2 regions of the Alishewanella sp. SMS8 genome follow, and region 2 is predicted to be linked to the other one. Evidence: predicted binding sites of a transcription regulator. Region 2 holds the regulator's gene; the other holds the start of a gene.
What was found. The regulator NrdR, encoded in region 2, represses ribonucleotide reductase genes. The targets are predictions, from matches to a motif close to AAACACNANATNTNGTGTTT.
Positions count from the first base shown of each region.

Region 1: a site for NrdR is predicted at 2,405-2,424, ahead of nrdA (class 1a ribonucleoside-diphosphate reductase subunit alpha). Genes of this name have one in related genera too.

Region 1 is NZ_JAPJEA010000006.1:13,076-17,509, forward strand. It holds gene gyrA (DNA gyrase subunit A) at 1-1,265, opposite strand, end outside; gene ubiG (bifunctional 2-polyprenyl-6-hydroxyphenol methylase/3-demethylubiquinol 3-O-methyltransferase UbiG) at 1,454-2,164, shown strand; gene nrdA (class 1a ribonucleoside-diphosphate reductase subunit alpha) at 2,509-4,434, shown strand, end outside.
Region 2 is NZ_JAPJEA010000001.1:629,087-633,520, reverse strand. It holds gene dinB (DNA polymerase IV) at 1-163, opposite strand, end outside; gene glyA (serine hydroxymethyltransferase) at 400-1,653, shown strand; gene nrdR (transcriptional regulator NrdR) at 1,747-2,199, shown strand; gene ribD (bifunctional diaminohydroxyphosphoribosylaminopyrimidine deaminase/5-amino-6-(5-phosphoribosylamino)uracil reductase RibD) at 2,202-3,359, shown strand; gene ORJ01_RS02800 (riboflavin synthase) at 3,361-4,011, shown strand; gene ribBA (bifunctional 3,4-dihydroxy-2-butanone-4-phosphate synthase/GTP cyclohydrolase II) at 4,024-4,434, shown strand, end outside.

The DNA.
Region 1 (4,434 bases), on a different contig from region 2:
GCCGTTACGCCACCAAGTTTCCAACCGCGCTCAACTAAACCGGCTTTCGCTTCGGCTGGGCTGGCAGAGGTTTTAATCAGTTCAATAATTTCATCGATGTTAGCCAGTGCAATGGCTAAACCTTCTAAGATATGGGCACGATCACGCGCTTTACGTAAGTCATAAACAGTACGACGGGTAACCACTTCACGGCGATGCAGGATAAAGTATTCCAGCATCGGGATCAGCCCCAGTAACTTCGGCTGATTGTTGGCCAAGGCCACCATATTGATACCAAACACGGTTTGCATTTGGGTATTGGCATACAGCTGGTTTAACATGACGTCGCTTGATTCGCCACGTTTCAATTCAATAACGATACGCATACCGTCTTTGTCTGATTCGTCACGTAAAGCCGATATGCCTTCAATACGTTTTTCTTTAACTAATTCCGCAATTTTTTCAATTAAGCGGGCTTTGTTCACTTGGTAAGGAATTTCGTGCACGATAATCGCTTCACGACCGGTTTTTTCATCGGTTTCGATAAACGTTTTCGCGCGGATATACACCTTTCCACGACCCGTACGGTAAGCTTCTTCAATACCCTTACGGCCATTGATGATCGCAGACGTTGGGAAATCGGGACCGGGGATATATTGCATTAATTCATGCAATTCGATATCTGGGTTCGCAATTAACGCTAAACAGCCATCGATCACTTCGGTTAAGTTGTGTGGCGGGATATTAGTTGCCATACCCACAGCAATACCCGAAGAGCCGTTGATCAATAGATTAGGCACTTTGGTTGGCATAACCGCAGGGATCATTTCGGTGCCGTCATAGTTTGGCACGAAGTCTACGGTTTCTTTATCAAGGTCAGCCAGCAATTCGTGTGCAATACGCGCCATGCGAACTTCGGTGTAACGCATCGCCGCTGCAGAATCGCCGTCGATGGAACCAAAGTTACCCTGACCATCTACTAACATATAACGTAACGAGAATGGCTGAGCCATCCGGACGATCGTGTCGTATACCGCACTATCACCGTGTGGGTGATATTTACCGATAACATCGCCGACAACACGCGCCGATTTTTTATAGGCTTTGTTCCAATCGTTGCCCAATTCCTTCATTGCGAATAACACACGACGGTGTACTGGCTTCAAACCGTCCCGCACATCGGGTAAGGCGCGGCCTACAATGACGCTCATCGCGTAATCGAGGTAAGAATTTTTTAATTCTTCTTCGATATTAATCGGGACTATTTCTTTGGCCAGATCTGTCATAAAACGTTATTTTCCCTTAAATCAAATAGATAACTCGCTTTTTTTGATCTTCTACAGCGCGAGACAACGCGGGATTCTACCACAGAATCAGCGCCTTGCCATGCCTGTTTATGCCTTGTATAAAGATTGCTGTCTTTGCCATAACAGATCAAGGCCTTATAATGACAAAAAACAACAAGGTTAGCATTATGACAACGCATACTAATGTCGATCCCGCAGAGATCGCGAAATTCAATGATATCGCTGCCCGCTGGTGGGATCCAGAAGGTGAATTTAAGCCTTTACATCTGTTAAACCCGACGCGTTTAGGCTTTATTTGCGATCAAGTCGGTGGCATTTTTGAAACGACAACACTTGATGTGGGCTGTGGCGGCGGTATTTTAGCGGAAAGCATGGCACGGGCCGGTGCTAACGTCACCGCAATTGATATGGCCAGCGAAAGTTTAAATGTGGCGCGTTTGCATGCTTTAGACAGCGCTCTGACGATTGATTATCAACAAAGCACGGCCGAAGCGTTTGCCGCAATGCACCCCGCTAAGTTTGATTTAGTCACTTGCATGGAAATGTTAGAGCATGTGCCTGAGCCCGCTTCAGTGGTTCAAGCCTGTGCCGATTTAGCTGCGCCTGGCGCCACTTTGATTTTTTCGACGATTAATAAAACGCCAAAAGCCTATTTAATGGCTATTTTAGGTGCAGAGCATTTATTACGGATCGTGCCTAAAGGGACGCATCAGTTTGATAAATTTATTCGCCCCTCTACACTAATGCGCTTTATCGAAGCGGCCGGCTTAGAGGTCGTGGATGCGACCGGTTTACACTTTAATCCGGTTTATAACAGCTTTAAAATTGGCCCTGGATTAGACGTTAATTATTTTGTGGTGGCACGCAAACCCGCATAAGACAGCTAGCCGCCTAAACTAGGCGGCTTAATAACTAGATAAACTTAAAACGCTGCTTATTAGAACAAATGATTTTTTTACGCATTTTTAGCATAAAACACTTGCCTAAAATGCGTGATACCCGGCACACTGACTATCAGGTTAGCAGCTACTTACTAGATTAAACATTCCGAAATTTTGCCGCATTTCCTCTCTTGCAAAAATCATTAATCCACTCTATCTTGTGATCGAATTTAGAAATACACCCATATGTTGTGTAATACAGCAGCAACATGGGTTTATTTTATCGCCGTGTTTTGCACACGCATCCCTTTATGATTAAAAAGAAACGGAATACTTCAGCAATGACTCAAACTCTTTTTGTGACCAAGCGCGATGGCCGCCGTGAACCCCTCGATTTAGATAAAATCCACCGAGTTATCACTTGGGCAGCCGAAGGTTTAGCTAACGTGTCGGTATCACAGGTAGAATTGAAATCGCATATCCAGTTTTATGATGGCATTAAATCTTCAGACATTCATGAAACCATTATTAAAGCAGCGGCTGACTTAATTTCGAAAGACACCCCTGATTATCAATATATGGCGGCGCGTTTAGCCGTGTTTCATCTGCGTAAAAAAGCTTACGGTCAATTTGAGCCACCTCATCTTTATAAGCATGTGGTTAAGATGGTGGAAGCTAAACGTTATGATGCGCATATCCTGGCCGATTACAGCGAAGCAGAATTAGATCAACTGAATAGCTTTATTGATCACGGTCGTGATTTGAACTTCAGTTATGCTGCGGTGAAGCAATTAGAAGGTAAATATCTGGTGCAAAACCGGGTTACCGGTGAAATTTATGAAAGTGCGCAGTTTTTATATATTTTAGTCGCGGCCTGCTTGTTTGCGAATTATCCGAAGAGCCAACGCTTGGATTTTATTCGCCGTTTCTATGACGCCACTTCGTTATTTAAAATTTCATTACCCACACCCATCATGTCTGGTGTGCGTACCCCAACCCGTCAATTTAGCTCATGCGTGTTAATTGAATGTGGCGATAGCTTAGACTCAATTAATGCAACTTCAAGCGCTATCGTCAAATACGTGAGTCAGCGCGCGGGTATCGGTATTAACGCCGGACGTATTCGCGCCTTAGGCAGTGCTATTCGTAATGGTGAAGCCTTTCATACTGGCTGTATCCCGTTTTATAAGCATTTTCAAACCGCGGTTAAAAGCTGTTCACAAGGGGGGGTGCGTGGTGGCGCGGCAACCTTATTCTACCCGCTTTGGCATTTAGAAGTAGAATCATTGCTTGTTCTGAAAAACAACCGTGGTGTAGAAGAAAACCGCGTGCGTCATTTAGATTACGGTGTGCAGTTCAACCGCTTAATGTATACCCGTTTAATCAAAGACGACTACATCACCCTGTTTAGCCCATCTGATGTGCCAGGCTTGTATGACGCTTTCTTTGAAGATCAAGAGCAGTTTGATGCTTTATATGTGAAATACGAAGCCGACAGCAAAATTCGCAAAAAACGGATTAAAGCCATTGAACTATTCACCTTGTTCATGCAAGAGCGTGCCAGTACCGGGCGTATCTACTTACAGAACGTCGATCACTGTAATACTCATAGCCCGTTTAATCCTAAGCTTGCGCCAGTGCGTCAAAGTAATCTCTGTTTAGAAATTGCCTTACCTACTAAGCCACTTGAGCATGTAAACGATCCTAATGGGGAAATTGCCCTGTGCACCTTATCTGCATTTAACCTAGGGGCCATTACTGATTTATCTGAATTAGAAGAGTTGGCTGACCTAGCCGTACGTTCATTAGATAGTTTGTTAGATTATCAAGACTACCCTATCCCAGCGGCTTACTCGGCATCGATTGCCCGTCGTACTCTGGGTGTCGGTGTGATCAACTATGCCTATTATCTGGCAAAAAATGGCGTGAAATACTCTGACGGTTCCGCTAACGGTTTAACGCACCGGACCTTTGAAGCGATTCAATTTTACCTATTAAAAGCGTCAATGAAACTAGCGCAAGAGCGTGGTCCTTGTCCTAAGTTTAACGAGACCACTTATGCGCAAGGTATTTTACCAATTGATACCTATAAAAAAGATTTAGATAAAGTTTGCCAAGAACCCTTACATCTAGATTGGGAAACGCTGCGTAAAGATATTCAACAATATGGTTTACGTAACTCTACTTTATCGGCCTTAATGCCGTCAGAGACCTCTTCGCAGATCTCTAACGCCACCAATGGTATCGAGCCACCACGTGGCCATATC
Region 2 (4,434 bases):
CACCAAAAGCCCGAGCCGGATAATTGCAGGTGGCAATCACGCCGCGTTCAGATCGACTACCGCCAATAGCTAACGGAATATGCCGCAGGGCAGGGTTGTCGCGCATTTCAACCGCGGCAAAGAAGCAATCCATGTCTAAATGGATAATTTTTCGATGCGACATAATCCTGCTGTAAATAGCGCTGTATGAATAACCAGTAATTTACGCCCCTTGTAACACGTTGTAAAGCAAGTGGCAGTATTTCTGCACAGCCAGTAAGATTTTTTTAGACTTCATTTCATTTAGCTGTCTGGATGTCTGTTTTTTCAGTGCAAGAATTAAAAAATAAGAGTAGAATAACCAACAATTTTTAGACTGTTGTCAATCGATCAGCGTGGTAGCCGCGCGCAGGAGAAAGCATGTTAAAGCGTGAAATGAATATTGCAGATTTCGATCCGGAATTATGGCAATCCATGGTACAAGAAACTGAACGTCAAGAAGCCCATATCGAGCTTATCGCTTCAGAAAACTATGCCAGCCCTCGGGTATTGCAGGCGCAAGGTTCACAGTTAACGAATAAATATGCCGAAGGTTATCCGCATAAGCGTTACTACGGTGGTTGTGAATATGTTGATTTAGCCGAAGATTTAGCCATTGCACGTGCCAAAGAATTGTTTGGTGCTGACTACGCTAACGTACAGCCACACTCTGGCTCACAAGCTAACTCAGCGGTATTTTTAGCGTTATTAAACGCTGGCGATACCATTTTAGGTATGAGCTTAGCGCATGGCGGTCACTTAACGCACGGTGCGAGTGTCAGCTCATCCGGTAAACTTTATCATGCTGTGCAATATGGCCTACATCCCGAAACCGGCGTGATTGATTATGATCAAGCCGAAGCCTTAGCGCTAGAACACAAACCTAAGCTGATTATTGCTGGTTTCTCTGCTTATTCCGGTATTGTTGATTGGCAGCGTTTCCGTGATATCGCGGATAAAGTCGGTGCATACTTACTGGTTGATATGGCGCACGTTGCCGGTTTAGTGGCGGCGGGTTTATATCCAAACCCCGTACCTATTGCTGATGTCGTGACAACGACAACGCACAAAACCTTAGCCGGTCCACGTGGTGGTTTAATTTTGGCGCGTAAAAACGAAGCCATTGAGAAAAAGTTAAACTCAGCGGTGTTCCCAGGCGGCCAAGGCGGCCCTTTAATGCACGTTATTGCGGCAAAAGCAGTAGCCTTTAAAGAAGCCTTACAGCCTGAATTTAAAGTGTATCAGCAACAAGTGTTACTAAATGCCAAAGCCATGTGTGCTGAGATGATCTCTCGCGGTTATAAAGTGGTATCAGGCGGTACGGAAAACCACCTGTTCTTGATGGATCTCATCGACAAAGATATTACCGGTAAAGAAGCGGATGCGTGGTTAGGTTTAGCGCACATTACCGTTAATAAAAACTCAGTGCCTAACGACCCACGTTCACCTTTTGTGACCAGTGGCTTACGAATTGGTACTCCGGCTATTACCCGTCGTGGCTTTAAAGAAGCTGAAGCACGTTTAGTCGCCACACTGATTTGTGAAGTGTTAGACAGCCGTGGTGATGAAGCGGTTATTGCATCCGTTAGAGCCCGTGTTTCTGAGGTATGTAGCCGTTTCCCAGTTTATGCGTAAACTAAAATAACATGTTATGATGGCCGCAATTGCGGCCATTATTTTATCCGGCCATCTCAAAAAGTCCCGATAGGGTGATATAGAGAGCTCAGCATGTTTTGTCCCTTTTGTAACGCGGATGACACCAAAGTCATTGATTCTCGTTTAGTCGCCGACGGTCATCAAGTGCGCCGGCGTCGTGAATGTCTAGCTTGCCATGAACGTTTTACGACCTTTGAAGCTGCCGAACTGGTAATGCCACGCATTATTAAGCGTGATGGTTCGCGTGAACCTTTTAACGAAGATAAATTACGCAATGGCTTATTGCGTTCGTTAGAAAAACGCCCGGTATCTACCGAAGAAATCGAACAGCTGATCCATAAAATTAAATCGCAATTACGTGCAACGGGCGAACGTGAAGTCGGTAGTCATTTGCTGGGTAATTTAATTATGGATGAGTTAGTTAAAGTCGATAAAGTGGCCTATGTGCGCTTTGCTTCCGTGTATCGCTCATTCAAAGATATTCGTGAGTTTGGCGAGGAAATTGCCCGCTTGGGAGAGAAGTAACGGTGTCCTTTTCAGAAGCCGATCATCAGTATATGACGCTGGCGTTAAGCTTAGCTGCGGCTGGGCGTTTCACCACCGATCCTAATCCTAATGTGGGTGCGGTGTTGGTGAAAAACGCTCAGGTTATAGGGCAAGGCTATCATCGACAAGCGGGGCAGGGCCATGCCGAAGTGTATGCTTTACAACAAGCCGGCTCTGCGGCAGCAGGCGCGACTTGTTATGTCACGTTAGAGCCTTGTGCGCATTATGGTCGCACCCCGCCTTGTGCCGAAGCGTTAGTGAAAGCTGGGGTCAGTCGCGTGGTGATTGCCATGTTAGATCCGAATCCACTGGTGGCAGGCAAAGGCGTCGCTATCCTCGAAAGCGCAGGGATCAGCGTGCAGCATGGTTTGCTTACGAACGCCGCCCGGGCGCTCAATCCGGGTTTTCTCAGTCGGATGGAACGTCAACGACCTTATGTCTGGCTCAAAATGGCCGCCAGTTTAGATGGTCGCACCGCGCTAGCTAATGGCGTAAGTCAGTGGTTAACCGGGGAGGTTGCGCGTGATGATGTGCAGCAGTTTCGAGCGCAGAGCAGCGCGATTTTATCAACGGCGAGCACGGTATTAGCCGACAATGCACGCTTAACCGTGCGACAAACCGCCAGCGAGGCCATTAGCTGTTTAGCCGATGGTAGCCTTCGCCAGCCACTGCGTGTCATTTTGGATCGGCAACAGCGTTTAACGGGGACTGAAGCCTTGTTTAGCCAAGGTGGCGCGGTGTTAATTTGCTATGACGGCAGACAAGCGGCAAAACAACTTAGCGCCAGTGCGGTTGCGGTAACGCAATGGCCTGTTGCATTGTTGCCATCAGGCCAATTCGATTTATCGGCTTTGCTTAAAGTGTTACATCAGCAGCAGATCAACAGTGTTTGGACGGAAGCTGGCAGCACCCTAGCCGGGGCCTTATTGCAGCACGGTTTAGTCGATGAATTGATCTTGTATCAAGCGCCACTCCTGTTGGGTGACTGTGCTCAACCCTTAGCGAAATTGGGCGATTTCCAACAATTAACCGCAGTACCGCATTTAACACTGCTGGATGTACACCAACTCGGCAACGATATTCGAATTCGGGCGAAGCCCACTACAGCAACTGTTGCCAACCCAACAAAAGAGAGCTGATATGTTTACCGGTATTATTGCTGCCACAGGTCACATTAGCCACTTAACCGCTAAAGGCGGCGATTTAGAAGTGCAGATCCACAGTGAGCAGTTAGATTTTAGCGATGTGCAGTTAGGGGACAGTATTGCCAGCAATGGGGTCTGTCTTACCGTTACCAAATTGCTAGCCCAAGGTTTTGTCGCTGATGTATCCGCTGAAACACTCGCCTTAACCCGCTTTAGTCAGTATCAGGTGGGACAGAGAGTGAATTTAGAAAAAGCCTTATTAGCCACCGGTCGATTAGGTGGTCATCTGGTCAGTGGTCACGTTGATGGCGTAACCGAGCTGCTGCGTATTGAAAAAACCGCGCGCGCCTGGCAACTCTGGTTTGCTATGCCTGCGGCGTTAGCCCCTTATTTAGCACATAAAGGTTCGGTAACCATTGATGGCGTCAGCCTAACCGTAAATGAATTAAGTGCCACAGCCTTTCGTTTAACGATAGTGCCGCATACGGCTGCGCAAACGACATTGCTGCAGTTGCAAAAAGGCAGCTTGGTCCATATAGAGGTAGATCTGATCGCGCGTTATTTAGAACGCTTACTCCATACTAAAACACCTGCCCCTACAACAGGTGTTGATCTGGCGTTGTTAGCGCAACGCGGGTTTTTATAAAGAAGGTTAGCTATGCAACTGAATACACCTGCAGAAATTATTGAAGATATCCGCCAAGGTAAAATGGTTATTTTGATGGATGATGAAGATCGCGAGAATGAAGGCGATTTGGTGATGGCCGCCGAGTATGTCACGCCTGCTGCCATCAATTTTATGGCAAAGTTTGGTCGTGGCTTAATTTGTTTAACCTTATCGAAAAAACGCTGCCAGCAACTCAACTTACCCTTAATGGTCGATGCCAATAAATCACCGTTTGCTACCAACTTCACGGTATCCATTGAAGCTGCAGAAGGCGTGACCACCGGTATTTCAGCGGCCGATCGCGCTAAAACAGTGAAAGCGGCGGTGGCGCGTGATGCTCGCCCAACAGATATTATTCAACCAGGGCATATCTTTCCTTTAATGGCGCAAGATGGCGGTGTA